3 regions of the Mesorhizobium sp. M5C.F.Ca.ET.164.01.1.1 genome follow, and region 2 is predicted to be linked to each of the others. Evidence: riboswitches for the same ligand, from Rfam matches in the RefSeq annotation. Region 2 holds a riboswitch; each other region holds the start of a gene.
What was found. A riboswitch is a leader RNA that binds a small molecule or an ion and turns the genes downstream of it on or off. The one in region 2 is predicted to bind thiamine pyrophosphate.
Positions count from the first base shown of each region.

Region 1 (10,506 bases), 1.4 Mb from region 2:
GCTCGATAAGCGAGGAGCAGTTTTCCCAATACTGCGCCGACAAGCTGGAGGAAATGATACTGGCTGAGGGCCCGGACACGGTCGCCGCCTTCATCGGCGAGCCGATCCTCGGCACCGGCGGCATAGTGCCGCCGCCCGCTCTTTATTGGGAAAAAATCCAGGCAGTGTTGAAGAAGTACGACGTACTGCTCGTCGCCGACGAAGTGGTCACCGGCTTCGGCCGGCTGGGCACGATGTTCGGCTCCGACCATTACGGTATCAAGCCCGACCTGATCACCATCGCCAAGGGCCTGACTTCGGCCTATGCGCCGCTGTCGGGCGTCATCGTCTCGGACAAGGTCTGGCAGGTGCTGGTGCAGGGTTCCGACAAGCTCGGCTCGCTCGGTCATGGCTGGACCTATTCGGCGCATCCGATCTGCGTCGCCGCCGGCGTCGCCAACCTGGAACTGATCGACGAGATGGACCTGGTGACCAACGCCGGCGAGACCGGCGCCTATTTCCGCGCCGAACTAGCGAAAGCCGTCGGCGGCCACAAAAATGTCGGCGAGGTGCGCGGCGACGGCATGCTGGCGGCAATCGAATTCGTCGCCGACCGGGACGACCGCGTGTTCTTCGATGCCTCGCAAAAGATCGGGCCGCAGGTCGCGACAGCCCTTGGCGAGCGCGGCGTCATCGGCCGCGCCATGCCGCAGGGGGACATTCTGGGCTTCGCGCCGCCGCTCTGCCTGACGCGCGAAGAGGCCGACATCGTAGTGTCAAAAACGGCTGATGCGGTGAAAAGCGTGTTTGCCAACGTCTGAAGGCTGATATGAGCGCGATGACCAAGACCCTCCCCGCCACCATGGCCGCCGTGCAGCTGGTCGGCCACGGCGGGCCGGAAAAGCTCGTCTACCGCACCGACGTGAAAGTGCCTTCGCCCGCGCCTGACGAAGTGCTGGTCAAGGTGACCGCTTGCGGCATGAACAACACCGATGTCTGGGTGCGCCAGGGTGCCTATGGCACGGAAGAAGATGCTGCCGCCGTGTCGACCTGGCGGCGGCAAGGCAACACACTGACCTTCCCGCGCATCCAGGGCACCGACACCGTCGGGCACATCGTCGCGGTCGGCGACGGTGTTTCTTCGGCCCGCATCGGCGAGCGGGTGATGGTCGATTTCTCGATCTACAACCGCGACGACGATTCCCTCGCCGACATCGACTATATGGGCCACGGCCGCGACGGCGGCTATGCCGAATACCAGGCCGTGCCGGCCGAGAACGCCCATGTCGTCGCCACCGAGCTGGCCGATGTCGAACTCGCCACCTTCTGCTGCGCTTATCTCACCGGCGAACAGATGCTGGAACGCGCCGCACTAAGGGCTGGCGAGCGCGTGCTGGTCACCGGCGCGTCGGGCGGCGTCGGCTCCGGCGTCGTGCAATTGGCGCGGGCGCGCGGCGCCATCCCCTTTGCCGTCGTCGGCAAGGGCAAGGAACAGGCCGTGCTCGACATCGGCGCCGAGGCGGTGATCACCCGCGGCGTGGCTGACCTGCCCGCCGCCGTGAACGCGGCGACCGGAGGCCAGCCGATCGACGTGGTTGCCGACCTGGTCGGCGGCGCCATCTTCAACGACCTTTTGCGCATTCTTCGGCCCGAAGGCCGCTACACAACGGCCGGCGCGATTGCCGGCCCGGTCGTGCAACTCGACCTGCGCACCATGTATCTCAAGCAGTTGCAGCTGCACGGTTCCAGCCAGGGCACGCGTGCGGACTTTCGCCGTATCGTCCGCTACATCGAAGAGAAGAAGATCCGGCCGCTGGTCGGCGGTGTCTACAAGCTCTCCAATTTCCACCGCGCCCAGGCGGATTTCATCGCCAAGGACTTTGTCGGCAAGCTGGTGGTCGTTCCGGATGCCGTTTCGGCCGCCAATGATAGAGCAACCCGGTGTGTTGAGATTCAGGTCAGGCCGCGCCGAGAATGATGGTTTCCGAGAACCGGAGCGGAGCGTACTAAAGTACGTGAGCACCGGAAGCGCAGGGAACCGCCGTTCGCAGGCCGGCATCACCTGAATATCGACACACCTTAGCTCGGGCTGTTCGCCGACACTGTGAGGTCGAGCGCGACATGGCCTTGCGGCGCGCCGAAGCGAAGGAAGGCTTCCGACAGCGTCGCGAACACCGGCCCAGCGTCGCCTCTCAGCTTGGTGCAGAAGTTCTTCGACTTGTCGAAGACGCCCGAAGTCTTGAGGAAGTCGATGCAGCCGTAGATCTCGTCCATGTGATGGCCTTCGCCGAGCGGATAGAGCGAGAACTGCGCGGTGACCTCTTGTTCGAGCTTTTTCGCACCGTCGACATGCGCCCGCGCCGCGCCGATGCGCTCGGCCAGGGAGAGTTCGTGGCTGCTGCCGGAAATCGGTGTGCAGATTGGATCGTCGGGCTCGCCGGGGCAGCCGCGCGACACCGTCGCCGACAAGACGCAATGCACACCACTTGCCGCCGCCGAGGCGAACAGATCGCGTATGGCCGGAAAAAGCTGTTCCGGCGGGCCGACGATCAGCGTCGAGATGTCGTCGGTCTCAATGCGGAAATTCGGCCGATAGAAATCCATCGCCGAAATTGCTTTGAGGATGACGCCGACGAAATCGTCGCACATCGGATACAGGGAAATCTGTGCACCTGAAAACATAGTCGCCTCGCTCCGCTGGCATTACCCAGATCAGCTTGAGGGACCGAAGGCTTGCACCTTCCATCTCAGCCCCGGCAATACGGAGCGCCCCTGTCGATATGGGCGACGTAGCAGCTGCGCGAACGATGTTCAAGTACGGTCCAGGGCAATCGCTTCAGACCAATTGCCGAGCGTGGCGCCGCCAGCGAAGCTGCCGACTTTCGCCAATCACCGACCCCCATTCAGCCTCTGCCTTCGGACGACCTGATCAGTTCAGTGACCCGACCTGCTTGACCGCGCCTTCGAGCGATCTTTCAAACGCATCGACCACCTGATCGACCTGGGGTTCGGTGATGATCAGCGGCGGGCAGAAGGCCAGCGCGTCGCCCATGTTGCGCGAGATGACGCCGTTCTGCTGCATGAAACCGTTGACGAGCCTGCCCAGCGCGCCGGCCGTCTCCCACGGCGTCTTGTCCGCCTTGTCGCCGACCAGTTCGACCGCCGCGATCAGGCCGACGCCGCGCACTTCGTCGACAAGCGGGTGCGAAGCGAACTTGCGCAGCCGATTCTGCATATGCGCGCCGACCGTGCGCGCATTGCCGACGAGATCGCGCTCCTCGATCAGCTTCAGGTTCTCCAACGCGACCGCGGCCGCAACGGGATGGCCGCCGCCGGTGAAGCCGTGGCCGAAGGTGCCGATGCGATTGCTTTCGTCGGCAATCGGCTCGAAGACTTTTTCGTTGATCAGCAGGGCCGAGATCGGCAGGTAGGATGAAGAGATCTGTTTCGACAGCACCATGATGTCGGGCCTGATGCCGAAGGTCTGCGAGCCGAACATTTCGCCGGTTCGGCCAAAGCCGCAGATGACTTCGTCGGCAACGAGCAGGATGTCGTATTTCGACAGCACCGCCTGGATCTTGTCCCAGTAGCCGGCCGGCGGAACGATGACGCCGCCGGCGCCCATAATCGGTTCGCCGAAGAAGGCGGCGATGGTTTCCGGGCCCTCGGCCAGGATCAGCTTTTCCAAGTCGTCGGCAAGCCGGCTCGAAAACTGCTCTTCGCTCTCGCCTGGCAGCGCCTCGCGCCAGTGGTGCGGCGTCGACGTGTGCAGCACATTGGCGATCGGCAGGTCGAAGGAAATGTGGTTGTTGGGCAGTCCGGTCAGGCTTGCCGCGGCAATGGTGACGCCGTGATAGCCTCGATTGCGGCTGATGATCTTCTTGCGTGCCGGCTGGCCGAGCGCATTGGACCGGTACCAGATCATCTTCATGGCCGTATCGTTGGCCTCGGAGCCGGAATTGGTGAAATACGCCTTGCTCATCGACACTGGCGCCATCTGCACAAGCTTCTCGGCGAGATCGATCAGCGGCGAATGCGATTTGGAACCGAAGTCGTGATAGTAAGGCAGCTTGGACATCTGGCGCACCGCCGCGTCGACCAGCCGCTTCTCGGAGAAGCCGACCGCGACGCTCCAAAGCCCGGCCATTGCTTCGATATAGCGGTTGCCGGCGAGATCCTCGACATAGATGCCGTCGCCTTTCTCGATGACGAGCGGCCCTGCTTCCTCATGCTTGCGGGCATTGGTGTAGCCGTGCATGTGGTAGCTGATGTCGCGAGCCTCGGGAGAATTCGGTCGAGCGTCCATGATGGTTCCTGTCCTGCATGCCGGGACGTGCGTCCTTGCCGCCGTTCGGCGCGCATCGGCAGGTCCCTCTGGCATTAATGCTGTTTGCTGCATCTGTTTCTTGTAAGGGTGTCAAGCCCTTTCGAAAGCGCTGGCGGATGGACGGAAGACATGCAGAATTTCAACTTCGAGGCCGCAAAACGCGAGAACCTGCGACAAGCCGGCTGTGCGCATCGCCGAGCCGTCATTCCTAAACGGCTCACCAGGCACAACATCGAGGCTGAGGTGGCCTGATCGTGGACCATGTCGACTGCATCGTTGCAGGCGCCGGGGTCGTCGGCCTCGCGATCGCGCGCGAGATGGCGCAGCGCGGCATGGACACCCTGATCCTCGAAGCCGAGAACGCCATCGGCACCGGGATTAGCTCGCGCAATTCCGAGGTTATCCATGCCGGCATCCACTATCCGGCCGGATCGCTGAAGGCCCGGCTCTGCGTGGCAGGCCGGGAAAGGCTCTACCGTTATTGCCAGGAGCGGGCGGTGCCGCATGCGCGCTGCGGCAAGCTCATCGTCGCCACGAATGCCGGACAGGAGCCGGTGCTCGCTTCCATCCTGGCCAACGCCTCTGCTTGCGGCGCGGGCAACCTGACGCCCTTAACCGCCGCCGAGGCGCGCAGGCTGGAGCCGAAGCTGCGATGCACGGCGGCCCTTTTGTCTCCCGCGACCGGCATCATCGGCAGCCACGCCCTGATGCTGGCGCTGCTGGGCGACGCCGAGGAGCACGGGGCGACACTCAGTCTCAACACCCGCATCGTCGCCGGCCGCATCGAGAGTGGGCGCATCGTGCTCGACACGGTCGACAGCACCAGCGGCGAGCGCTTTGAAATCGCCACCGCGCGCTTCATCAACGCCGCCGGGCTTGGCGCCACGGCACTTGCCGGCTCGCTTGTCGGGCTCGACCGGCAATTCGTGCCAGAACTACGCTACGCCAAGGGCAATTATTTTTCAGTCGCCGGCCGGGCGCCGTTCGCGCGACTGGTCTATCCCATACCCGAACCCGGCGGGCTCGGCGTGCATCTGACGCTCGACCTCGACGGCGTCGCCCGCTTCGGGCCTGACGTCGAATGGACGGATCAACTCGACTATCGCGTCGATCCAGCGCGTGGCGAGCGCTTTTACGACGAGGTCCGCAAATACTGGCCGGAGCTCGCCGATGGCAGCCTGAAGCCGGCCTATAGCGGCATCCGGCCGAAGCTCTCCGGTCCCGGCGAAGTCAATGCCGACTTCGTCATCCAGGACGCGGCGGTGCACGGCGTGGAGAGCCTCGTCAATTTGTTCGGCATCGAGAGCCCCGGCCTGACCTCAAGCCTGGCGATCGCCGACCATGTCGCGCAGCGCCTCGCGCCAAAGGCAAGCTAATCGAGGCGACCTGCGCGAGCGTGCCCGCTGCCAAAAGCATAATCCAAAACGCTCGTAAGCCATCTGTAAGCCGGGGTCGCAGAACCTGGGTCCCTCGATTACCGGGACCATCGATATGAAGAACCGTTTCGAAGCCATACCAAACCCAAGCTGCCGGTTCGAGATCTGGGACAATGAGACCGGCGAGCCCGTCGTCCATCGCGATCGGTTGCTCACCTTCCCCTCGGCGAAGTCAGCGGCAAGGATCGCCGACTTCCTCAACCACAGCCGCAGCCACCGGTGCCGCGCCGGTGCCGCCGAATGGCGCGTTGCGGACCGCGATGTCGACTGGGAAGAATGACCGCCAAGCTGCTCAACCTCGCGATCGGCTTATGGCGGAGCTTGGCCGGATACCCGTCCAACGAAATTTGACGGAGGATCGAACGCTTGGTACCGAGCGTCGGAGGAGTCCTCGCCATGACCGATGAACCAAGCCGTGAGCCAGCCCGCGATCCCCAGGATTTGGAGCGCCTGCTGATCTCTCGGCAGTGGGTGGGAGACATCAACGGCATGGCCGCGCTTTTTGAACCCAACGCCGTCGTCGACAGCGGTGAGGGGCGACTGACGCTGGGCCGCGAAGCGATCCGGGCACTCTTCGCGGACATCACCGCAACGGGCCGAAAATTTGCTGCCGGAAATCAAGCCCCGGCTGTTGTCAGCGGAGATTTGGCGCTCACGTCAACCCGTCTTCCTGACGGCACCGTAACCGCCGAGGTCGCCCGCCGCCAAGACGACGGAACATGGCTATGGGTCATCGATCGATTCTCCGTTGCGTAGCGTCGGCCCGATGCATGAGTTTCGCTAGGGATCATGCGCAAACCAAATGCTACAGCGTCCTTCCGCGTCCGAACGAGCGCACGGAGCTGCGCAAGGAGTGAACCCAATGACTGGTCCGGACTGGCGACCTGAACATTCTGTGTCATGCACTCGACCACGCACGACGGGATAGGCTCGACCATAGCGATATCCGTGACGGACCGGGAACCATAATCCGGCACGATGGTTGTGTGGTCACCAGGTGATCCTCCTCAAGCAAAACGGAAACGGAAGGAACGATCATGCGCATGTTGACGACAATTGCCGCCCTTTCAGGATTGGCCTTGGCGCAGCCGATCCACGCGCAATCCACCGACCCGCAACTTCCCCAAATCGCCCCCCCTGCCCCGGAAGCCCTGCCCGATCCAACCCTGCCCGACCAGACGCCGCCTGACCAGGCGCTGCCCGACCAAGCCGTGCCGGATCAAGGTTTCACCGACCAGAACTTTACTGGCATTGCGATCGTCGCCCTCGAGGATTTGCCTCCGGAACTCAAGACACAAGCCGAAGCCGTGATCACTCAGACCAGCGTTGAAGATCTGCTGGCCCTGCAGAGTTCGATCGATGCGTCGCCGCAGGCAGCAACGGCGCTGGCGGCCAGCGGGCTTGATTCCTCTCAGGTTGTCGCTGCCAACATCGATGGCGATGGCACGCTGACGCTGATCATCCAGACAACGACCTGATCGGCGGACCGGAGCACGCGGCTTCGGCAGTAAACTCGGTACAGCGGAGCACCGTCATGGTCGAGGCCGCAGTTCGCAACTTCACCCTCAACTTCGGGCCGCAGCATCCCTCTGCTCACGGCGTCCTGCGGCTGGTGCTGGAACTGGACGGCGAGATCGTCGACCGCGCCGATCCCCATATCGGCCTGCTCCACCGCGGCACGGAAAAACTCATCGAGTACAAGAACTATCTGCAGGCCCTGCCCTATTTCGACCGGCTCGATTACGTGGCGCCGATGAACCAGGAGCATGCGTTCTGCCTCGCCGCCGAGAAGCTGCTCGAAATATCAGTTCCCAGGCGCGGACAGCTCATCCGTGTCCTCTTTTGCGAAATCGGCCGGCTCTTGTCGCATCTCCTCAACGTCACGACACAGGCGATGGATATCGGCGCGCTGACCCCGCCGCTCTGGGGTTTCGCCGAGCGCGAGAAGCTGATGGTTTTCTACGAGCGCGCCTCCGGCGCCCGCATGCATGCCAATTATTTCAGGGTCGGCGGCGTGCATCAGGACCTGCCTCCGAAGCTTCTGGACGACATCTGGGATTTCTGCGACCCGTTCCTCAAGGTCTGCGACAACCTCGACGAATTGCTCACCGGCAACCGCATCTTCAAGCAGCGCAATGTCGATGTCGGTGTGATCGGGCAGGACGACGCCTGGGCCTAGGGCTTCTCTGGTGTGATGGTGCGCGGATCGGGAGCGGCGTGGGATTTACGCAAGGCGCAGCCATATGAGTGCTACCCCGAGATGGATTTCGACATTCCCGTCGGCAAGAACGGGGACTGCTATGACCGCTATCTCGTCCGCATGGAGGAAATGCGCCAGTCGGTCCGGATCATGAAACAGTGCGTGGAAAAACTGCGGTCGCCGGAAGGCCGCGGACCGGTGGCAATTGCGAACCACAAGATCACGCCGCCGCCGCGGGCGACGATGAAACGCTCGATGGAAGCGACCATTCACCATTTCAAACTCTACACGGAGGGTATTCGTGTGCCCGCCGGCGAGGTCTACGCCGCGGTGGAGGCACCGAAGGGCGAGTTCGGCGTCTATCTGGTTTCGAACGGCAGCAATACTCCGTATCGATGCAAGATCCGGGCGCCGTCCTTTGCCCACCTGCAAGCGATGGATTTTCTGTCGCGGGGACACATGATCGCCGATGTCGCCGCGATCATCGGGTCGCTCGATATCGTGTTCGGCGAGATCGACCGCTGACCACCCACAGGGTGTTTCAGATTTCGAGCAAGGCGTAAGGACGGCCGGTTGGCTTCGCCACGTGCATGGCGACGTTATATACCGGGGCACCGCCGGGCGTGCGACCTTCATAGACGCCGCGATGCGCGTGGCCATGCACCACGGCGCTGACCTTGAACCGATCGATCGTCTCCGCCAGGCGCGACGAGCCCAGGAACGGAAAAATCTCCAATGGCTCGCCAGCGACTGTCTCGACGACCGGAGCGTAGTGCAGGACGACGAGCGTACGATTGGTGCGAACCTGCCGCATTGCGTTTTCGAGCCGCATCGACTCGCTGACGCTTTCAGCGACCATCGCTTTGATCGCCGGCTCGCCGAACGAGCCGAGCATGCGTGATCCAAAACCGCCAATGAAACCCTTCACGCCGACAAAGCCGACCTCCTTGATTTCTGTCGTCTGACCGTCAAGAAGATGGACGCCTGCCTGCCGAAGGATGTGGGCGACGTCCTCGACCGCACCGGATTCATAGTCATGGTTTCCGAGCACGGCGACGACCGGGATTGCGCAGGCGCGCAAATCCTCCGCAAGGATTTCGGCCTCTCGGGGCTTGCCGAGATTGGTAAGGTCGCCAGTGAGGACGAGGACGTCCGCTTCGCGCGAGACCTCGCCGAAGAGATCACGACAAGAGGTTTCGGCGTCTTCCCTCACGTGCAGGTCGCCGACAGCCGCAATCCTCACGGTGTCGCCGTTCCCAACCCTTGCCTTGGCGGTTATGCCGTTCTCAGCCATCACGAAATTCTCCTGTTCCACCGACGCCGGCAAAGCCCCACTCCTTGACGTCGATCTCGTAGTCGGTCGGCGAAAGCAGGCGTCCGCGGCAGATCTTCATTCGGGGAGTAGGCAGTTCCCTCTGCTTGGCGAGACGGTCAAGCAATTCGTCGAGCAGCCAGCCCGGTACATGATCGCGCTCGCTCGGATAGATCCATCGGAAATTCAGAAGCTGCATCAACAGCACCTCCCAATGAACCTCCAGATAGGAAAGCAGCCGGTGCCAATCGATCTGATCCTGCGCCTTGAGGATTGTATGAGCGACGTCGGCGCCGTCGTGGCGGCCTCTGTCCTGGATGAAGCACTTGGACCAGATAAGCTCGGTCGGACCGACGATCCGCACCTTACTGCCCAGCAGCTCGATTTGCCGTGCATGCTCCAGCCATTGGTCGCCGACCGGCATGGTGCCGTTAGCCGATGCGAATATGACGTCAAAAAAATGCGTGCTTTTGAAGACCTTTCCAAGCCATCGATCGTCCACGATCTCGACCGCATAACCGGCCTGCTTGAAATGGGCGAGAATGCGCGCGTAGTCGCCTGCCTTGCAGAAGATATCGAGGTCCTTCGTCTGGCGCGTAACGCCCGTGTAGGCGCTCACCGCATAGGTGCCAGCGATAAGAAAGGGAATATCCGTCGCGGCAAGCTCGCGGATCGCCTCGGTGTAGAATACCTCGGCCTCGACGTGCTGAAGCGTCGGAGCGGCTTTTGGATCGATCGTGGGAACGGATGCCGGGATGGCGCCTCCCGTTGGAGAATCGTTGGTCATGAAATCGTGGCTCCGAGGCACCCGCAACCTGCAACTGTCCGTCTTTAAACAAAGCCGCCGCCCCATGGTTCCGTTGCCGACAAGGCGGAGCCTTTTTCGCCGCTAGTGAGTTGAAGGTGTGGACAAACCAGCTGCAAGGAGGTGACCATGGAGGACGGGCGCAAAGCGGTACGCGTCAGGCTGAGTGGAAGGGTGCAAGGCGTCTCTTTTCGCGTGTGGACACGGATCGAAGCCGAGAAGCTCGGTCTGTCCGGATGGGTTCGCAACGAGGATGACGGATCCGTAACGGCACTGATCGTCGGAGCCGAGGGCGCGGTTTCGACGATGATGAGCCGGTTGTGGGAAGGGCCGACCGGGGCGTCGGTCTCCAGCGTGAAATCCCAAGAGGTCGATCCCGGCCAGCAGCCGAACGGATTCAGGATTGTCGGCTAGCAAGCGGGTACCGGGTTTGGAAATGCTTTAGCA
Region 1 is NZ_SRTG01000001.1:2,826,103-2,836,608, reverse strand. Features, by position in the region: gene EN807_RS13890 (aspartate aminotransferase family protein) at 1-800, shown strand, start outside; gene EN807_RS13885 (alcohol dehydrogenase family protein) at 809-1,957, shown strand; gene EN807_RS13880 (YkoF family thiamine/hydroxymethylpyrimidine-binding protein) at 2,059-2,661, opposite strand; TPP riboswitch at 2,652-2,763, opposite strand; gene EN807_RS13875 (aspartate aminotransferase family protein) at 2,909-4,285, opposite strand; gene EN807_RS13870 (NAD(P)/FAD-dependent oxidoreductase) at 4,561-5,682, shown strand; gene EN807_RS13865 (hypothetical protein) at 5,798-6,022, shown strand; gene EN807_RS13860 (nuclear transport factor 2 family protein) at 6,139-6,498, shown strand; gene EN807_RS13855 (hypothetical protein) at 6,780-7,220, shown strand; partial or broken gene EN807_RS13850 (NADH-quinone oxidoreductase subunit D) at 7,277-8,467, shown strand; gene EN807_RS13845 (metallophosphoesterase) at 8,484-9,236, opposite strand; gene EN807_RS13840 (hypothetical protein) at 9,229-10,041, opposite strand; gene EN807_RS13835 (acylphosphatase) at 10,189-10,473, shown strand.
Region 1: linked by a shared signal. The riboswitch ahead of EN807_RS13880 (YkoF family thiamine/hydroxymethylpyrimidine-binding protein) and the one ahead of thiB (thiamine ABC transporter substrate binding subunit) in region 2 are both predicted to bind thiamine pyrophosphate.

Region 2 (10,506 bases):
TGCAGTGACGTGGCCCATTTCATGCGCGATGACCGCGGCGAGCTCGGCCGAATCGTTGGCCAGCGCCAACAGGCCCCGTGTGATGTAGAGATAGCCGCCCGGCAGCGCGAAAGCATTGACGTTGGGCGAATTGAGGATGGTGATGCGGTAGGTCTGGGTCGGGTTGGCGGACACCACGGTCAGGCTGCCGACGACCTTGGCGACCATGCGCTCGAGCTTGGGATCGGAATACTCGCCGCCATAGGTGGCGAGGATGCGCGGGTGCTGCGCCTTCGCCATTTCGGCGAGCTTGCCGTTGGCGGCGACATTGTCGACCGTGATCGGTTTGTTGGAAGGCTGGAAGCCGGATTCCTGAACGTCCGGAGGCGTGAACATCTGGCAGCTTGCCAGCGCCATGGCAAAGCCGGCCAGCGCGAGGAAGCGCGCCAGCGGTTTCCTTCTCACTCTGTCGGTGCCGGTCGGCAGAACAGCTTCCTTTCGGGTCTCAGCACATGGCCCCGAAAATCGGGCATCGATTTTCAGAAAGGATCATACGCACAATCAACTGCCACAGCGTCCTTCGCGCCCACGAGCACGCATGACACCGAAGTGGCAAATCACAACCTATGCCGGACCAGTATCGGAGGACCTAGCCACACTACTTTGACCATGGCAAGCAAGCACCACATCGCCTGAAGCCGGTTTGGCCGTAAATTATGTCCGCTTCCGGGCAACATCTCGTGATCCCGCGCCAAACGGACCTGCACCGATATAGTGCCGGAAGGCTTCCGGTCCAGCCTTGGTAAAAAAATCGGCGACAGTCCCGGTTGCGGCAACCGTTCCATTGTCCAGGAACACCATGTCCTGGCCGATACGGTGGGCATCCTCCGGCTGATGCGTGACGAACAGCACCGTCATGCGCCGCTCTGCATGAACGTCGGCTACCAGATCGAGCATGTCGTCGCGCAAGGCCGGTCCGAGCGAGGCGAACGGTTCGTCGAGCAAGAGCACCGGCCGGTCGCGCACCAGGACGCGGGCGAGCGCGACGCGTTGCCGCTCGCCACCGGAGAGTTCGCGCGGCAGGCGCTGTTGCTTGCCGGCAAGGCCGACGCGCTTGAGCGCCGCGGCGACTGCAGCGTGGTCGGCCTCGGTCAGCCTGAGCGACGGCGAGCGGCCAAGGCCGACATTTCGTTCGACCGAAAGATGGGCAAAGAGATTGTTTTCCTGGAACACCATTGACACCGGCCGCGCCGAAGGCGGTTTGGCGCCGAAATCGGCGCCGCCGATCAGCACGCGGCCCGATCGCGGCGTCTCGAAGCCGGCCACCAGATTGAGCAGTGTCGATTTTCCCGAACCGCTCGGCCCCATGATGGCGGTGATCTTCGAGGCGGCGAACTCGACATCGAATAAAAACGGCGCTTCACCATAGCTGAACGAGACCTTTTCCAGCCGCACAGCCGTACCGCTTTCGCTGTTGAGCGTCATGATTTTTCTCCCCGTCCCAGCCAGTCCGCGGCCAGGACAAGCGCGAGACAGACCAGGCCGAGCAGCAATGCCAGGCCTGCCGCGTCCATAGTGCGGTAGCTGCCCATGCGCGACAGCAAGAGATAGGGCAGCGTCTGCAGGGAGTCGCTGCCGAACAGGGCAATGACGCCGAGATCGCCGAGCGACAAAGCCATCGCGAATGCGAAACCGGTGGCGAGCGGCCGCCGCAGCGACGGCCAGTCGACCAGCCGGAACCGATCCCAGCCCGAAATGCCAAGCAGCAAACAGAGCCGTTCGTGGCGTTCGCTCGCCGCATCATAGCCGGGGCGAATGGCGCGAATGGCAAACGGCATCGCCATCACTGCGTTGACGGCGACGACCATGACAGGGGCGATGGCAAAGACATCGCTGAAAGTACGCAGGAGAAGGAACCAGCCGGCGCCGATGAGGATGGGCGGCACGACGAGGACAAAGCCGGCGCCGGTATCGGTGGCGTATTCGAGCAGCGTCTTGGCGTCGACGCGACGCCTCAAGGCCAGCGCACGTCGTGCCATGACGAGCGACAGCGACAGCGCCACTGAAAGCAGCGCCGCCAGCAAGGCGAGCACGGCGCTGGTCAGCGTTGCCTGCCGCACCGCGCGCTCGGCCGCCAGCCGGCCGAGATCGGCGCCAAGGCCTGACGTCACCGTGGCCGCCATCGGCCCGGCGACGAACAGCAATGCCAGAACGATCGATGCTGCGTTCAGCACGGTCTCGGCCGTACCAGCCGAAAGATACCGGCGCGGTGCCACCGGCAGGTTGGTGTCGCCGACGGTGTTGGCGCCAAGCCGCACCAATGCAAGTACCACGATGAAGGTCAGCGCGATCTGCAGCAGTGTCAGCGTCACTGCGCGGGCAGGATCGAAATCGAAACGCAGCGCCTGATAGATGGCGACCTCCAGTGTGGTCGCGCGCGGCCCGCCGCCCAGCGTGAGCACGATGGTAAAGGAAGTGATGCAGAGCATGAAGACAAGCCCGGCGACGCCTGGCAGTGCCGCACGCAGCGTCGGCCATTCGATCAACCGGAATGCGGGTCTGGCGCCCATGCCGAGCTGGCTCGCCAGCCGCCACTGGTCGGCCGGCACTGTCGCCAGCGCCTCGAGGAACAGCCGCGTCGCCAGCGGCAGATTGAAGAAGACATGGGCTACGAGGATGCCGGACAGGCCGTATATGCCCGGCCAGCCCTGACCGCCAATCGCGGTGAGCACGCCGGCGAAATAGCCGGCACGGCCATAGAGAGCCAGAATGCCGAGTGCGGCGACGATGGCCGGCAGCGCAAGCGGCACGGCGAAGAGCTGCAGGATCAAGCCACGACCAAAGAAGCGCGGATGCCGCGACAGCGCCCGCGCAACGAACAGCGCCGGCACGACGGAAAGCAGTGTCGACAGCAAAGCCTGCCACAGCGTGAAACGGGCGACACGGAAGAGGTAGGAATCGAAAGTCGACGCGGCGCCGGTCGGGTTGCGTGTAGCTTCAAGGATGAGCCCGGCGAACGCTCCGCCGATCAGCAGCGCAACAGCGGCAAGCGCGATGGTGCCGGCGGTGACGCGGGGATCGGCAGGATATCCGGTATGCATGCCGCCCTGCCTGGTTCAACGATCGTCGAAGCAGAAAATATGGCTGAGGCCGAGTTCCCGCCCACGCTCCTCTCTCCTGCCGGACATTTCCCCCTCAAGGGGGGAGATTGGCTGCTTTACCCTCGCCTCAATCTTTCGACTGTTGCGATTGGCGAAAGCGGAAGTGACATTCGATCTCCCCCTTGAGGGGGAGACGTCCGGCAGGACAGAGGGGGGGCGCCGTAGAGTGATCATCTTTCAATCCACAAGCTACTTGCTCATCACCGACAGCCATTCGTCGACCCAGGCCTTGCGGTTGGCGGCGACCTCTTCGGGGCTGAACAGCAAAGTCTTGGTCGGCTTGACGAGCTTGTCGAAGGCCGGATTGAGCGGCTTGTCAGTTTTGCCGGCAGGAAACATCCAGTTGGTCTCGGGGATCACATCCTGGAATTTCGGCCCGCTCATAAAAGTCAGGAACTGTTTGGCCAACGGGTTGTTCGCACCCCTGGTGGTTATGCCGGCAACCTCGATCTGCAGATACTCGCCCTCCTCGAAGGACGCCGCCTGATAGCGTTCGGTGTTTTCGGCGACCATGTGATAGGCCGGCGACGTGGTATAGGACAGCACCATCGGCGCCTCACCCTTGGTGAACAGGCCATAGGCCTCGCTCCAGCCCGGCGTCACGGTGAGCACCTTTGCCTTAAGCTTGGCCCAGGCTTCCGGCGCCTTGTCGCCATAGACCGACCTCACCCACAACAGCAGGCCGAGACCGGGCGTCGAGGTGCGCGGATCCTGGATGACGATCTTCTCATCGGCATTGCCCTCGACCAATTCCTTCAGGCTCTTCGGCGGGGTCTTTAGCTTTTCGGTGTCGTAGACGACAGCGAAATAGCCATAGTCGAACGGCACGAAAATATTGTCGCTCCAGCCACCCGGCACATTGACGTCGATGACGACGCCATGCGGCGAAAACAGGCCGGTGGCCTTGGCTTCGGCCGTCAGATTGGTGTCGAGGCCGAGCACGATGTCGGCCTTGGTTGCGGCGCCTTCCAGCTTGACGCGGTTGAGCAGGGCGACGCCGTCGGCGACCGCGACGAATTCGAGAGTACAGCCGCATTCGGCCTCGAAGGCCTTCTTCACCGCGGGGCCTGGACCCCAGTCGGCGGTGAAGCTCTCATAGGTATAGACGGTGAGTTTTTCCTGCGCGGATGCCGGCCCGATGCCGGCGAGAACGGCCGCCGCAAGCAGCATTGCCGAAACAAGAGTGTATAAAAACGCGCGCATCGGCGCCTCCTTCGTTCACGTTGAAAGGAATTGAGGCGTCGGGCTGTCCGAAACGTCTAATCCCTCCGCCGGTACAAACCGGATCAGGTTCAGCGGGTTGGCATGGTTGCCTCTCAGCTGGTCCGCGAAGATCGCGTCCAGCACCCCGTTAGAGCGTTTCGACACATAGGCCCGGCCCAGGCGTGGCGCAAGCGGAAGTTTGCCGGGCATCCGGAACGCGGCCTTCCGTTTCGCAAGCAGGGCTGGTAAGGGCCACGCATATGAGCAAATTCACCATCCTGCTTGGCGGCGATCTTATCCGCACCCCGCTGCTCGACCGCCAGGTCGCTGGCACGCGTGTCATCGCCGCCGACGCCGGCATGAGCCATGCCCGGACGCTGAGCCTGACGCCGGAACTCTGGGTCGGCGACTTCGATTCGGTGCCGGCGGATTTGCCGGACGAGCTGGCCGCCGTACCCCGCCAGGTGTTTCCGGCAGAAAAGGACAAGACCGACGGCGAACTGGCTATCGCCGCCGCGCTCGAACGCGGCGCGACCAGCCTCGTGCTTGCCGGCGCGTTCGGTGGCAAGCGGACCGACCACGCCTTCTTGCACCTGGCGCTCAGCGTCCGACTGGCCGAGGCAGGGACGGAGGTGCTTTTGAGCAGCGGCGCACAGGAAGGCATCCCCTTGCCTCGCGGAAAGGCCGGCTTCGACTACGCCGATGGCACGCTGTTTTCGATTCTCGGCTTTTCCGACCTTTCCGGCCTGACCGTGACCGGCGCCAAATGGCCGCTGAACCATATCGAGATGGCGTTCGGCTCGTCGCTGACCATTTCCAATGAGGTCAAGGGCCGGCTCGAAATCGCGCTGGGCAGCGGCCGCGCGCTGTTGCTCGCCCACCCATTCCCCCTTACCGAAAGCTGACATGGCGCCGCCACTTCTCAATCTCGACGGGATAAAACTGACCTTCGGTGGCACGCCGCTGCTCGACGGAGCGGAACTGACGTCGTCGGCGGGCGACAAGATCGCTTTGGTCGGCCGCAACGGCTCGGGCAAGTCGACGTTGCTCAAGATCGCTGCGGGATTGATCGAGCCGCAGGACGGCGAGGTGTTCCGCCAGCCTTCGGCGACAGTGCGCTACCTGCCGCAAATGCCCGACATGGACGGTTTCGCCAGCGTCCGCGCCTACGTCGAGGCGGGGCTCGGACCCGCCGACGATCCCTACCGCGCCACCTATCTGATAGAGCATCTCGGCCTGTCCGGCGAGGAACCGCCGAACGATCTCTCCGGCGGCGAGGCGCGCCGTGCTGCCCTTGCCCGCGTCATGGCGCCGGAGCCCGACATTCTCCTCCTTGATGAGCCGACAAACCATCTCGACCTGTCGGTCATCGAATGGCTGGAGGAGGAGCTTGCCCGCACCTCTTCGGCACTGATCGTCATTTCGCACGACCGCCGTTTCCTCGAGCGCGTGTCACGCGCCACTGTCTGGCTCGATCGCGGCCAGACCCGCAGGCTCGACAAGGGCTTTGGCCATTTCGAGGAATGGCGCGACAACGTGCTGGAAGAAGAAGAGCGCGAGCAGCACAAGCTTGGCCGCCAGATCGTACGCGAGGAGCACTGGTTGCGCTACGGCGTGACGGCAAGGCGCAAGCGCAACATGCGCCGGCTCGGCGAACTGCAGACCATGCGCCAGCGTTTTCGTGGCCATCGCGGCGCCGAGGGTGCGGCGACCATGGTGGCCAGCGACGCCGCCGAATCCGGCAAGCTGGTGATCGAGGCCAAGAACATCGAGAAGAGCTTTGGCGATCTTACCGTGGTCAAGGGCTTCTCGACCCGCATCCAGCGCGGCGATCGTGTCGGCCTGGTCGGCCCGAACGGCGCCGGCAAGACGACGCTGCTGAAGATGCTGACCGGCGAATTGAAGCCGGACTCAGGCTCGGTGCGGCTCGGCACCAATCTGGAGATCGCCACGCTCGACCAGAAGCGCGAGGCGGTCGACCCGGCCGAAACGCTGGCGCAATACCTCACCGACGGGCGCGGCGAGAACCTTGTCATCAATGGCGAGCAGCGCCACGTCGTCTCCTATATGAAGGATTTCCTGTTCAAGCCGGAACAGGCGCGCACGCCGGTGCGCGAGCTTTCGGGCGGCGAGCGGGCGCGGCTGCTGCTCGCCCGTGTGCTGGCGCGACCGGCGAACCTGCTGGTGCTCGACGAGCCGACCAACGATCTCGACATGGAGACATTGGAACTGCTGCAGGAGCTGGTCGCCGGTTTTGCCGGTACCGTCATCCTGGTCAGCCACGACCGCGATTTCCTCGACCGCACCGTGACCAGCCTGATCGCGCCGGACGGCGGCGGCCGCTGGATCGAATATGCCGGCGGCTATTCCGACATGCTGGCGCAGCGCGGCGGCACCAGGCTGGACGATCGCAAGGCGCGGCCGAAGGCGGAGACCAGCGAAATGGCGGCGGCAGGCAGGACCGAAGCAGCTGCGCCGAAGGGTCCAGCAAAGAAACTGTCGTTCAAGCAGAAATTCGCGCTGGAATCACTGCCGAAGAAGATCGAGGCGGTGAACGCCTCGATCTCACGGCTGGAGAACAACATCGCCGACCCGGCCTATTACGAGCGCGACCCGGCCTCATTCCAGCAGACCATCGCCGCGCTCGATAAGGAGCGCGCCACGCTGGCAGCGCTCGAGGAGGAATGGCTGGAGCTGGAGATGCTGCGCGAGGAGATGGAGGGGTAGGGATGGCATGCTAAACCCCACCTCACGATCAACGGCAGTGACCATGTCATGGTCACTCAATTCATGTCAGCCTTGATGGCTTTTGAATTGCCTGCTGCCGAAGGAAATCTTTCCAGTCGTCATGACGACATCGTGGCCGCACTCGACATGCTGTTCCAAGGCTTCTGAGCCAAAGGGAGCGTTGAGGCTGGTGAGCCGGCCTCAGCCCGCCGTTTTTGTTTGCCAGGCCTTCAGCGCCTCGTCGAACACCTTCTCGCCGGGAATGCCCTTTTCCATGGTGAGCAGCGCCCGCCGTCCGGTCTTGTAGACGACCGGCACGTCGATCCAGTTCTGCCCCCGGAGCAGGGTCAGATTGGCGTCTTCGTCCGCCTTGGTGTCGTTGAGAGCGACCAGGAAGAAGCCGTCGGCGATCTTCGCCGGGATGCCGATCAGCGGGCTGCCGGCATCCTGTTCAGAGCCCTTCATGGCGACGCGCAGGATATTGTCGACGCCGCCGCCGTCGAAACCATCGGGCGTCAGGAAAATCATCTCGATGATATGGCTGGCCGGTAGTGTCTGGTCGGTGTTGCGGCGGATGGTCATGCGCAGCTGCACGTCCTTGCCCGGAATGCTCGCTTCGGCGCGGATTGCCGGCTCGGGCGGCAGATTGCCGCCGGGCGATTCCTGCACCAGCGACCAGACGATGCTGCCGGGCTCGGCCGAGCCTTGGGCGGTGCTGGTACGCTCCTCGTAGAAGATTGCCTTTTGGCCGACCGCCAGCGCGGTTTCCGCAGGCGCGGCTGTCGGCGCGGCCGGCGCAGCACCCGGGGCCGGCGCTGCCGGGGCGGCTGCGCTGTCGGTCGGCGCCGCCGGCGCCGGCGTTGCTTCATCGGCAGGCGGTGTTGTGGGGGCAGCGCCCGGCGTGGCGGGCGCTGTCGTGGCTGGCGTATCGCCGGCCGGCGCTGCAGGCGCAGGTGCGGCCGGCGGCGGTGTGGTCAGTGCTGCGACGGATTCGCCCTCTCCGATACCGCTTTGTCCTGAAGCGGGGCCGGGATCGACCTCACCCCCCTCCGGTGTCAGCCGCTGGGTGAACTTTGTGCCCTCGGCATCCGTTGGAGCCGCTGCGGCCGGGGGCCTTGCCGCAGCCTCGGTAGCCGGCTCGGAAGGGGTCGGCTTCACCAACGGTTCTATGGTTGCAACAGTCGTGCTGTTGAGACCCATCATGTTGCTGAACGCGTCCTTGTTCAGCCAGACGCCGTAGCCGCCGCCGGCGACGACGAGCAAAGCGATGACAGCGGCGATCAGCCCGCCATAGCTGCGCTTGCGCTCGGCAGGACGCAGACGCTGAAAGGTGTCCGGCGCCGGCTCCTCGTCGTTGGCAAAGACATCGTCTCGAAACGTATCGCTCTTCTCGTCCGCCGCCGGAAAATCCGCGTCCGAAGGCACCGCATCGGTGCGCTCTGGAGGAGAAGCAACGGATGGCGGTTTTTGCCAATTCGGCGCGGCTTTGGCGGCAGGCGCCGGCTGCCATGTCGGCTCGGTCTTTGCCGGTTGCCATGCCGGCTCGGCCTTTGCCGGCTGCCGGACATGGCTGGGTTGGTTCTTGTTGCGGTCGATGGAGGAGAAGATGTCCTCCAGCTCCGACAGCGGATCGGATGCCGGCGCAGGCTTGGCGTACTCCCGCTCGACGCTGGCGATGGCGTCCTCCAGAGTGCGCTTGTGCTGGGCAACGACCGAAGGCGCCAACGGCGGTATGTTCTTGGCCAGCTTGTCCGCGATCGTCGAACGGGCCTTGTCATAGACCCTCGCGCGTATTTCCGGCGTCGGATTGCCAAGGCCGTCGAGCGTCTTTTTCAGAGCACCAACAAAATCTGCCATGCTTCAGTCGACCTGCATTTCGTTTCTGGGCCGGCCCCCGCAAAGCGGCCGCGATGCCCGGAATAGCTTGGAATCTAGTCTTGAAACGGATCGGTCACAAGTATTGTGTCGTCCCGTTCAGGGCTGGTGGAAAGGAGTGCGACCGGCGCGCCGATCAGCTCCTCGATGTGACGGACATATTTGACTGCCTGGGCCGGCAGATCGTTCCAGCTTCTGGCGCCGGCGGTGGTGCCTTTCCAGCCCTCCAGCGTCTCGTAGACTGGTTCGACGCGCGCCTGCGCACCTTGGCTGGCCGGCAAATAATCGATCGCCTCGCCATCGAGACGGTAGCCGGTGCAGACCTTAATCTCGTCCAGCCCGTCGAGCACGTCGAGCTTGGTCAGCGCAATGCCCTTGATGCCGTTGACGGCCACGGCCTGACGAACCAGCACGGCATCGAACCAGCCGCAGCGGCGCTTGCGGCCGGTGACGACGCCGAACTCATGGCCGCGCGTGCCCAGGAACTCGCCGATCTCGTTCTTCTGTTCGGTCGGAAACGGACCTTCGCCGACACGCGTCGTATAGGCCTTGGTGATACCGAGTACATAGCCGATGGCACCCGGGCCGACGCCGGATCCGGCGGCGGCTTGACCAGCTACCGTGTTGGACGAGGTGACGAACGGATAAGTGCCGTGGTCGATGTCGAGCAGCGTGCCTTGCGCGCCCTCGAACAGGATGCGTTCGCCGGCGCGGCGCTTGTCGTCAAGGATCTTCCAGACACGGTCCATATAGGGCAGGATCTCGTCCGCGACCGAAATCAGCTCACTCATAATTGCGTCATGCGTGACTTCGGCGTGGCCGAGCCCACGGCGCAGCGCATTGTGGTGCGTCAGCAGCCTGTCGACCTTCAAGGGCAGCGTTTCCAAATCCGCCAAATCCATCACCCTGACGGCGCGCCGGCCCACCTTATCCTCATAGGCAGGGCCGATGCCACGACGGGTCGTGCCGATCTTCGTCCCGGAATTGGTGGCGGCGTCTTCGCGGAATCCGTCCAGCTCCCGGTGCAAGGACAGGATAAGCGCGGTGTTTTCGGCTATTTTCAGGCGCTCCGGCGTCACCTCGACGCCTTGCGCCTTCAATTTCGCCACTTCCGCGACGAAGGCGTGCGGATCGAAGACGACGCCATTGCCGATGATGGACAGCTTGCCTTGCCGCACCACGCCGGACGGCAGCAGCGACAGCTTGTAGACCTTGCCGTCGACGACCAGCGTATGGCCGGCATTGTGGCCGCCCTGGAAGCGTACGACGACGTCGGCGCGTTCCGACAGCCAGTCCACGATCTTGCCTTTGCCCTCGTCGCCCCATTGCGAGCCGACGACCACCACATTGGCCATGTTTCTTTTCCCTTGAGGCGCCGCTCGGAGCGGGTTGAAATAGTTCGAAACGACAGGCTTCTATCGCATAGGCCGGAAAATCGGAATCGATTTTCGGAAAGCACGATGCGAACATTCAAGCCTGAGACGCGTACTTTGTCCGTCCAGTGGACGCACGTCGCTCTATAACGTCAAGACCCGGCGAGCGCGACCATTCTTTACCGCCG
Region 2 is NZ_SRTG01000001.1:1,420,836-1,431,341, reverse strand. Features, by position in the region: gene EN807_RS06915 (M48 family metalloprotease) at 1-396, opposite strand, end outside; gene thiQ (thiamine ABC transporter ATP-binding protein) at 694-1,464, opposite strand; gene thiP (thiamine/thiamine pyrophosphate ABC transporter permease) at 1,461-3,080, opposite strand; gene thiB (thiamine ABC transporter substrate binding subunit) at 3,330-4,343, opposite strand; TPP riboswitch at 4,387-4,501, opposite strand; gene EN807_RS06890 (thiamine diphosphokinase) at 4,604-5,248, shown strand; gene EN807_RS06885 (ABC-F family ATP-binding cassette domain-containing protein) at 5,250-7,070, shown strand; partial or broken gene EN807_RS06880 (CcdB family protein) at 7,095-7,238, shown strand; gene EN807_RS06875 (hypothetical protein) at 7,272-8,927, opposite strand; gene EN807_RS06870 (adenylosuccinate synthase) at 9,002-10,300, opposite strand.

Region 3 (10,506 bases), 640 kb from region 2:
CTCATCGACGGGTCGAGGAAAGGCTCAGGAACCAAAACCTGGCTGCACTGACGTCGGTCAGCATCGCGGCGGTTGCAGTCGGCCTGCCGCTCATCTTCGTGGCACAGCAGCTTGTTCGCGAGGCGGTAAACGGCGCCACCTATCTGGAGGAGGTCATCCGGGGTTGGAACACAGGTACATTCGTGTCGGGCTACCCCGGGCTTTCGGCGGTTGCCCAGTGGATTGAGAACCAACTCGATCCGGCCGGCACGGTCGCCGCATTTGTACAATGGCTGACGGGACAAAGCACATCGCTGTTGCGCGGCTCGATCAATCAGGCCGTGATGTTCGTGCTGACATTCTATCTGCTGTTCTATTTTCTGCGGGACCGCGAATCCGCCCTGCGGGGGATCGAGCGTCTTTCGCCACTGCGTGCACCGGAGACGGCCTACATGCTGTCCCGCCTTGCCGAGACGGTACATGCGATCCTGATAGGCACCGTTTTTGTCGCCGCTGTGCAGGGAACGCTGGGCGGCCTGATGTTCTGGTGGCTCGGCCTGCCCACGCCGGTCTTCTGGGGCCTGGTAATGGGACTTCTTGCCATCGTGCCAGTGCTCGGCGCATTCGTGGTCTGGGTGCCGGCAGCGATCTATCTCGCTCTGGAAGGATCTTGGGCAAGCGCAGCGATCCTGACCATCTGGGGCGGCGGCGTCGTCGCCGGCATCGACAATCTGCTCTATCCGATGCTTGTCGGGAGCCGGCTGCGGCTCCACACAGTGATGGCCTTTATCGGTGCGGTCGGTGGCATCCTCCTCTTTGGAGCATCCGGGCTCGTCCTCGGCCCTGCGGTGATCGCGGTCACCATCAGCCTCATTGACATCCTCAAGAAACGATTGAACGGCCAACCCGGGGCGGAACTGACGCCAAAGCAAGACACGAAGCCATCACGTCAGTCGAGAGCCGCGCCCGGTCGTGAATAAGCACCGCCACGCGCCCCTGTTCGATTCTAGACCTAAAGACTTGGCAGGCCGTATCGCTCGCGAAGGATGCGCTCACCCCCAGCGTCGAAAGCTTCCGAACGCTCCAGCAAAGGCATCACGTCGTCGATGAAGCTTTGCTGATCGACCCAATAGTCGAGGCTAGTCGAGGCAAGCGGGTCGCTTTTCGGGAGCGCCAACCGGCCTCGTAACTGCCGAGGCCAAAGATCACGGCATTGAGGTATATGCACAGCGGCGGGCTCATTTTTCGCCGGCTATATAGGCGTTGCTGTAATAGGCCGCGAAATCGGGGCGTTCGCCGATCAGGTTCCCATCGCTGTCGCGCAGGGCGCCGGCCTCGAACAGGTAGTCGCCGATCGCCTCCATCTTTGCTGGATCGATTATGCCGATCGCGCCGGTGGGGCTTTGCAGATAGTGGCCGTCGACCAGCGCCTTCAGGGAAGCTTCGATCAGCGGACGGTCGGTCAGCACGTCGCTGTTTGCTGCGATCAGGATATCAGCCGCTTCTTGCGGATGTTCGACGGCGAAGGCATAGCCGCGCCTGGTCGCGGCGATGAACCCGGTTGCCGTGTCCTTGTTCTTTTCGAGGTAGGGCCGGCTCGAGCCAATGAAATTGGTGTGTTGGTCGGGCACGCCGAAATCGGCGTAGCGGAAGGCGCGCTGGGCCTTGCCGTCAAGTTCCGCTTTGATCCCCTCCCAAGTGTAGACTTCGAGCGTAAAATCGACTGCGCCATTGGCCAAGGCCTCATAGGCGGAGGTGCCCAGCGTCACCGTTTCGAATTTGCCCTCGCCGCCATCATGGCGGATGATGGTGCCGATCAGCGCATTCTCCCAGGCGCTGCCGAAACCGCCATAGGTCAGGCCGTCCAGGTCCCTTGGGGACTGTATATCGGCGCGGTCGGCATTGAACACCAGCCTGCCGGTTTCTGTCTGCATGATTGCGTAGGTGGCGACGAGGTCGGCCCCGGCGGTGCGTTGGGTGAACAATCCTATGGATCCCAATATACCGAAATCGGCCACGCGGTTGGCGATCAGCGTACCGGCCGCAGTGTCGCTGTAGGGCAGGATCTGCACGTCGAGCCCGGCCTCGGCGTAGAAGCCTTTCGCCTGGGCGACATAGAGCCCGACATGGTTTGTGTTCGGTGTCCAGTCTAGTGCGACGGTGACAGTCTGCTGGGCGCGGACGGACTTGACGGGTCCGAGCCCGGTGATCAATGCGGCAGCGATGAAGAGGCGTCTGGAAAGCATGGTCAAGTCCTTTGGGCGGGCTGTGGATCGAGCAGGGTATCGAGGATGTCGGCTTCGATGGCGCTGGCTTCCGGCGAGGCAAGATCCGTGCGCGGGCGCGGAAGAGGTATGGCGATTTCGCGCAGCACGCGGGCGGGGCGGCCGCTCAGCACATAGATGCGGTCGGACAGGAAGACTGCCTCGCGCACGTCGTGGGTGATCAGCAAGACGGTCCAGCGGTGTCGGTCCCACATCATCTGAAGCCAGCGCTGCATGCCGGTGCGCGTGAGGGCGTCGAGTGCGCCGAACGGTTCGTCGAGCAACAGCATGGCGCGGTCCTGCACGACGGTACGCAACAGCGCGGCGCGCTGGCGCATTCCGCCCGAGAGCTGCGCCGGATACTTTTGCTCGAAGCCCGCAAGGCCGAATTCGCCGAAGAGCGGCGCCACCTTGTCGCCCGCCGCCTTGCGGGACATGCCTTGCATTTCCAAGCCCAGCGCGGTGTTGTCGATAACCGTGCGCCAAGGCATCAGGGCACCGTGTTGTGGCATGAAGGCAAACGGTCGGCGCGCGTCGGCCAATGGCCGCCCGTCGAAGTCGACGCCGCCGCCGTGGCCTTCGAGACCACCCGTCAGCAATTTGAAGATCGTGGATTTGCCGGCTCCGGAGGGGCCGAGGATTGAAACGAATTCGCCCGGCTCGACATGCAGGGTGATGCCGGCAAGCACGTCAATGCCGCCAAAACGCTTGCTGACCTGGCGCAGCTCCAGCCGCCTGCTCATGACTTTCGTGCGGCATCGAGCCGCTCCCATGGCATGGCGGCGCGCTGGATCAGCACCGTGGCGGCAAACAGGGCCAGCGTGAGCAAGGCGCTGATCAGCACGGCTGCGAGCACGAGATCGGGCCGGAAATTGTTCTTGGCGTTGAGCATGTAGATGCCGAGCCCTTTGGCCGCGCCGGCATATTCCGCGAAGATGGCGCCCACCACGGCATAGGTGATCGAGATGCGCAGCCCGGCGAAGAAATATGGCAGCGAGGAGGGCAGGCGGGCCAGCAGGAAAATGCGCATGCGGGAAGCGCCCATCGAACTCAGAAGCGCCGAGATGTCCCGATCCGTCGATTCATAACCCTGCACCAGCGCGACCAGCATGGGAAAGAAAGTCACGAGGGCGACCAGCATGATCTTCGGCGTCAGCCCGAAGCCGAACCAGAGAACGATCAGCGGGGCGATCGCCACCAGCGGCAGGGTCTGGCTGATGATGAAGACCGGGAATAGGGCGCGGCGCAGCGGCTTGAAGAAATCGATCAGCACCGAAAGAAGGAAGGCAACGGCCAGCGAGCAGGCGAAGCCCACCAATGTGGCGCTGATCGTCGGCACGGTGTTCTCGAACAGCGCCTGACGCTGGTGGATGGCCTGGGCGAGGACTCGTGACGGAGCGGGCAGCGTCGTGGGTGAGATGCCCGAGATGCGCGCATAGAGCTCCCAAGCCAAAACCAGCGTGCCGACCGATAGCAGGGCCGGTCCGATCTTGGCGAACAAGGCTGCGATTCGCGGCGCGGCGGAGAAAGATTGGGACATGCGAGACCTGCCTGGCGCGAAAAGATCAGCGCGGGGCCGGGCTGTTGGCCGAAACCGTAAGCTCGATCGTGACATGGCCCTGGAGCCGGCCGACCGGCAGCGTCGAAATATCGCCTGTGCCTATGCGCAACCGATTGCGACAAAGGTCGAGCGCATCGAGCGTCGCGGAGATGACGACACCGCCGAAATCGCCGGTCGTCGGATAAAGAGAAATCTGTACGTCAGAAAACATCGCCCGCCTCGCTCCGCTGGTATTATCCAGATCAGCTCTAGGGTTTACGGGCTTGCAGCCCATCTCTCAGCCCCGACGATACGGAGCACCCCTGTGGATGGCGGCAATTAAACAGATATGGGGCGGAGCTGCAAGTCCGCGCCCGACCCGTGAAACCTCAGGTCAGAGGAGGTGCGGCTACCCGAACAACCAACTCGAGAGGTCGCGCTCGATATCCTGAGAGGCTGAATGACTGAAGGTACAGGAAAGGCGTCGATCGAGTGGACAATTTCCCGTTCGTCGTCTCCATTGTCGATGCCAGGCGTTTGGTGAATTGTCTTTTCGGCAATTGCGACCCGCGCTTTGTTGGAGAGCCAAATGCAAGAGTTCATTCTTTTTGCGCTCGTAGGGTTTGTAGCTCAAGCCGTGGACGGGGCTCTCGGCATGGCCTACGGCGTGGTTTGCTCGACAACACTGCTGGGGTTTGGCGTGTCTCCTGCACACGCTTCGGCTTCAGTTCACGCGGCTGAGCTGTTTACCACAGCGGCCTCGGGTTCGGCTCACCTCTATCACCGCAACATCGACTGGAAGCTTTTCTGGCGGCTGATGCCGTTTGGCGTTCTCGGCGGCGTTCTCGGCGCTTTTGTGCTCACCTCGTTTGAGGGAGCGATCATGAAGCCATATGTGACCACATACCTTGCGCTCGTCGGAGCTTGGCTCCTGTTCCGTTCCTTCCGGCGTATCCCAAGCAATCCGGTCCCTGCAAGCGCGGTACCTCCCCTTGGACTTGGTGGTGGATTTCTCGATGCGGCAGGGGGTGGCGGATGGGGACCCATCGTAACAACGGGCCTTCTCGGTTTTGGCGGGACGCCCCGCTACGTTATTGGTACGGTAAATGCCAGCGAGTTCCTCATCACGCTCTCGGTGTCTCTGACCTTCTTGTTTGCGGTGCTAACCGGCCACTGGGAGGAGGCAGGAGAGCTAACGGAAAATCTACTCTCTGTCGCCGGCTTGATCCTTGGCGGCGTAGTCGCAGCGCCGATGGCCGGATGGGTAGTGAAGTCAATCGCAGAAAAGACGCTACTCAGGCTCGTTGGTATCCTCATCATACTGCTGGCTGGCTGGCAAACCGCGCAACTCTTCGAATGGGTGTAAACTGAGGCACATCGAAAAAGTTGTCGGCGTCGCTTCCCTGGCGGCCGTGCCGGAGACAAAAACTCAATTCCCAAATGGAACGAAGAGACCCCCTTGATGTTTGGCTTCCTTGGACAACCGGAGGACGAGTAATGAAAAAATTGGTTGCAACAGCAGGGTTGGCGCTGGCGGTCGCGATGCCTGCAGCGGCTCAGGACACCGCGACCGCGAAAGCCGAATTCGTCAACATGGCTGGCGAGAAGAACGGAACGGCCACGCTGACCGAGACGGCGCACGGCGTGCTGATAGCGTTGGAGATAACAGGACTGCCGGCGGGTGAATGGGTTGCATTCCATGTTCACGAAACCGGAAAGTGCGACCATCAGACCGGCCATGCCTCGGCCGGTGGGCATTTCAATCCGACGAATGCCGAACATGGATACCTCACCGGGAAAGGCCCGCACGCGGGCGATATGCCAAATCAGCGGGTCGGCCCCGACGGCGTTTTGCGTGCCCAGGCTTTCAACAGCGTGGTCAAGCTGGATGGTGGAGATACGGCCATACGAGGCAAGGTATTGATGATCCACGGCGGACAGGACGACTACAAAAGCCAGCCTGCAGGTGATGCCGGAAATCGTCAGGCCTGCGCCGTGATCGAGTGAAAACCGAAATGAGTAGATACCTGTCCGACATATGATCTGACCGGCTCTTCAGCCTCGGCGGCCAGGCGGATGGTCGGAACCTCTAGCGTGATGATTGCATGAACGATACTTCTCCTATGGGTGTGCCTTCTATGGGCCTTGCCCAGTCAGCCATTTCCGCCCGCGGCCTGGTCAAGACATTCGGCAAACTGCGCGCGGTCGATGGTATCAATCTCGATGTGCCGCGCGGCATGATTTTCGCCATCCTGGGCCCGAACGGCGCCGGCAAGACAACGCTGATGCGGATGCTCGCGACGCTGTCGCGCCCCGACGCCGGCTCCGCGACCGTGATGGGGCACGATCTCGTGCAGGCCCCGCATGAGGTCCGTGCGGCAATCGCGATGACCGGGCAGTTCGCTTCGCTCGACGAGGACTTGACGGGCCGGGAGAACCTCGTCCTGCTCGCCCGACTCTGGGGTTTTCGCCGTCGCGCCGCGAAAGCCCGTGCGGACGATTTGCTCGCGGCTTTCGGCTTGTCCGAAGCGGCGACGAAGCAGGTGAGGGACTATTCAGGTGGCATGCGAAGGCGGCTCGACATAGCCGCCTCGCTGGTCGTCACGCCGGGCGTGCTGTTCCTCGACGAGCCGACTACAGGCCTCGACCCGAACGCCCGCAAGGATGTCTGGGGCATGATCCGCGGCCTCGCCGAGGCCGGCGTCACCATCCTGCTCACCACCCAATATCTCGAAGAGGCCGATCAACTTGCAGCGCGCATCGCCGTCATCGACCACGGCAGGAAGATCGCCGAAGGTACCAGCCGCGAACTGAAGGCGGCCACCGGCTCCGGCTTTCTCCATGTCGCGCTCGCCGATGTGGCACGGCTGGACCAAGCGGCGACCATTCTCGAACGCCGGCTGGAACATCCTGTCCAACGCAGTGCCGAAGGCGCGGAGCTCTCCGTCCTTGCCGGCACAGCGAAGACCGCCAACGAGGCGCTGGCCGATCTGGTCGCCGCCGGCATCGAGCTGTCGGATTTCTCCATGGGCCAACCCAGCCTCGAGGAGGTCTTCTTCGCGCTGACGGGCCAGCCGGGCGTGGGTGAAAGCCGCAAGGAAGGCGACAAGCCATGATCGACACGACATCCCTGCAGCGGCTGCAAAGCGTCGCCCGACCTAGAACCCCATCAGCCGTTTCCAACGCGCTCGTCTTCGGATGGCGCGCTGTGCTGAAATTCAAGCATGTGCCAGAGCAGCTCTTCGATCTGGTGATGACTCCGATCATGTTCACGCTGCTCTTCACCTTCGTCTTCGGCGGTGCGCTTGCCGGTTCGCCTGGGGAATACCTGCAGTTCTTCCTACCCCGCATCCTGGTTCAGACCGTGGTGTTCAACGCAGTCTATTCGGGCATGGGATTGTCGACCGATCTCGGCAAGGGCTTATTTGACCGCTTCCGATCGCTGCCGATCTGGTCGCTGTCTCCGTTCGCCGGCCTGATGGTGGGCGACATCCTGCGCCATTTGATTGCCGCCTCGATCATTCTCACCATCGGGCTGATCCTAGGCTACCGGCCTGAGGCAGGCATCCCCGGCGTGCTTGCCGCCTTCGCCATGCTGATTGCCATCGGGTTCGGCATGGGCTGGGTATTCATCGTGCTCGGCCTGCTGATCCGCACGCCAACCACGGTGATGACGCTCGGCTTTACTTTCCTGTTCCCTCTCGTCTTCGCCTCCAACATCATGGTTGACCCCGGCACCATGCCGAACTGGCTGCGGGCCTTCGTCGAAGTCAACCCGGTGTCGCTGATGACGACGGCGCTGCGCGGGCTGATGGGTGGCGGGGCGACACTCAGTCAGGTCGTCCTCGCCCTGATCACGCCGGTGGCGCTGACCGCGGTCCTGGCGCCGACGACCCTATGGCTGTATCTCAGAAGGTGAGGACCTAAACGGTCGCGATCCTGATTGCCTGAGCGACAATACGCCCCGGATGGACCTGCGCATCTTAGATCTAAAAGCCGACGCGGCTGCATCTGGCGCTCGAACAGATGCCAGAACGGCGCTCCAAGATCAGCGGCAGCTGGACCGTTCGAAGCACTGTCCGGCTGTCGGCGCCCATGATCGAGGCCGCTTCCACCAGAGATCGGTCGATAGTGGAGAAGCCGAGCGACAGCGTAACCAGGGGCAGCGTCACAAAGAAGATCGCGTGGCTGATGACTGCCGTCCATGGCGCGCCGTAGGAGCCGGCCATCGCCCAGAAGGTCAACAGGCCGAGCGCGGTGATAACAGGCGGCAGGATGAAAGGCGCCACGCCGAGCAGGCGGAAGATATTCGCCCACGGCACCACGTGCCGCCAGAGAAACCAGGCGAGCGGCAGGGCAACGAGCACGGCGAGCGCGGCGGAAAGCCCTGCCAGCACGAGCGAAGCGACGAGAGCTGCCCGCCAGCCCGGATGCATGCCGCAGACGGACCGCCGATCCAAGCGAAACCGTCGAACGTTATCTGGCGTGATGTGCGCCTCGGCTCTTAATCGCTAGCGCCGTCTTCGGTTCGGCTGTGCGGATGTTCCTTACGCGACATGCACCGTGCGCTGCCTCGGCTTGATCGCGGTGGCGAGCAGCAGGCCGGCGACGATAAAGGCAGCGCCGGCGAGGTCGTAGTCGTGCAAGCTTTCCCCAAGGAAAAGATAAGCGAGCACGGCGACGAAGACAGTCTGCAGATAGAGCAGCATGCTGGCGCGCCCGGCACCAAGCGTCTCGACGCTGCGGTTGTAGAGGTAATACATCAGAGCGCCGCCCGGACCAGCGACATAGGCGAGTGCCAGAAGGCCGCTCGCATGCAGCGCCGAACGTTCGCCGGAAAACAGCTCCCAGAGATAAAGGGGCAGTGCGGCCAGCGCGCCGGCTCCTAGCAGCAGGACCACCATCGGCAGAAGCTCGATGGCGAATTTGGAGCGACGCAGCAGCACGGTGTAGAGGCCCCAGCAAAACGCGCTGCCGACGATCCACAACTCGCCGGGATTGAACTGGAGCCGCATCAGCGCGGTAAGGTCGCCGCGCGCTACGATCACCACCATCCCGACCAAAGCGAGCAGCGCGCCAAGAGCCTTCCAGACGCCGAGGGGCTCGCCGAGCACGTAGCGGGCAAGCACCATGGTCATGATCGGCGACAGCGCCATGATGATGCCGGCGGTCGTCGCGTCGGTGTAACTGAGGCCCGTGTAGATCATGCCCTGACAGAGGGTCAGCCCGATCGCGCCGATGGCCAGCACCTCGATCGTCCGGGACTGGATCAGCATGAGCATCGCCCCGTGATGACGATGGACGATAGGCAGCAGGATCGCGCAGGCGAGCGCCAGCCGCCAGAAGCAGAGCGCCCAAGGCGGCATTTCGGGGGCAACCCACTTGGCTGCGATGTAGACGCCGGCGGACAGGAGCCAGCAGAGCGTCGCGGTGGAATAGGCGAGAGGAAGCGATACGCCGGCAGTCGCCTTGGCTACGCTTGGATGGGCTATCGGCAGCGATTGCACGTCCGTCTCCTCCCACTGCCGATCTTAGCAAGATTGCTGCGTCTTGCCGAGCAGCAACGCCACCTATTTCACCGATCCTTGTGCGGCGGTTTTTTGTTTTCCGCGTGGAACACAGGCCAGCGACGAAAGTTCGGCTTCTGCAGCCGCAGACAAAATGCTGCCAGATCGGATCCTCCCGCCGATCACAGCCCGCGTCCTCTGCCGGAGGCGCGGGCTTTTCAATCGCGTCCGCCTCGCCGGCAGATCGCGCGAAAGCGCAAGCAGACGAATGCTGCTTTAGAGGGAGTGGAACCGGAATCCAACCTTCTCCACGGATCCGCGATTACCCTTCGTAGTCGGGTGTTCGGCTGATGCTGTTCAGTCGACCTGTTCAATCTGCGGGCCTGGGTCAACCGGCGGAGCCGGCGAGCAATTTTGCCCCTTGCATTCCTCGACAGGGTGATCGGCTGGTGGTAGGCAGTTTTGGCCCTCGCAATGAACTGCCGGCTGTGGCGCTTCTACGTGGTTAGGCGGAACAAGCTGATCCTCAGCGCGAACGGCCGGCATTGCTACGCTGATCGTGCCCGTGCACAAGAGCGCAATCCGAAGCAATTTCATTTCCGCCTCCGTGCCTGGCAGCGAGCTGTACCCTACACTCTCAAGCTGCGGGCCGCATCCTCTCACCCGCCAACAACGTTAACACTGGATTTCAGTGCTGGCCCGGAAGGGCGACTTCGTGCTCACGGCAAGCGAGGTAAATCCTGTGGTGCGCGCCTTGCGCTCGCACGACATCGAAATCACTGCCCTACACAACGAGGAGCCGCGGCTATTCTTCATGCACTTCTGGGCCAATGACGAAGTCAGTAAGCTTGCAAGGGGACTCGAAGAGGCGCTCCGGCATGTGAATCGCAAGAGAGAATAATGAACGCATCGCTGCAGGAGGCGCGACAACGCAAAGTTCACCGGCCCGGCCAAGCGCCGACTATTTGACAAGCGCGCAAATGGCGTATGCGGTCAGCGTCCAAGCTGTTGGGGGCGTAGCGGCTACATGCGCTTGTGCTACCCACCCTGGAGCTGGGGAAGTAACCGGCAAGCTCCTAGAAATCAGAGCATTTGAATTTGACGCGCTGGCACCGCCACCTATGACGACTTTTGGCTTGGGACACCAAGCCTGTGCGGATTTGTCTGGGCTAGTATCATTCGCACTTGCATACTGGGTGATTTCCCAACCGCTGAC
Region 3 is NZ_SRTG01000001.1:2,061,210-2,071,715, forward strand. Features, by position in the region: gene EN807_RS10145 (AI-2E family transporter) at 1-959, shown strand, start outside; gene EN807_RS35465 (hypothetical protein) at 992-1,156, opposite strand; gene EN807_RS10150 (ABC transporter substrate-binding protein) at 1,218-2,225, opposite strand; gene EN807_RS10155 (ABC transporter ATP-binding protein) at 2,228-2,986, opposite strand; gene EN807_RS10160 (ABC transporter permease) at 2,983-3,783, opposite strand; gene EN807_RS10165 (hypothetical protein) at 3,809-4,015, opposite strand; TPP riboswitch at 4,006-4,118, opposite strand; gene EN807_RS10170 (sulfite exporter TauE/SafE family protein) at 4,373-5,149, shown strand; gene EN807_RS10175 (superoxide dismutase family protein) at 5,281-5,790, shown strand; gene EN807_RS10180 (ATP-binding cassette domain-containing protein) at 5,889-6,899, shown strand; gene EN807_RS10185 (ABC transporter permease) at 6,896-7,702, shown strand; partial or broken gene EN807_RS10190 (ABC transporter permease) at 7,827-8,219, opposite strand; gene EN807_RS10195 (DMT family transporter) at 8,331-9,290, opposite strand; partial or broken gene EN807_RS10200 (DUF1259 domain-containing protein) at 9,997-10,191, shown strand.
Region 3: linked by a shared signal. The riboswitch ahead of EN807_RS10165 (hypothetical protein) and the one ahead of thiB (thiamine ABC transporter substrate binding subunit) in region 2 are both predicted to bind thiamine pyrophosphate.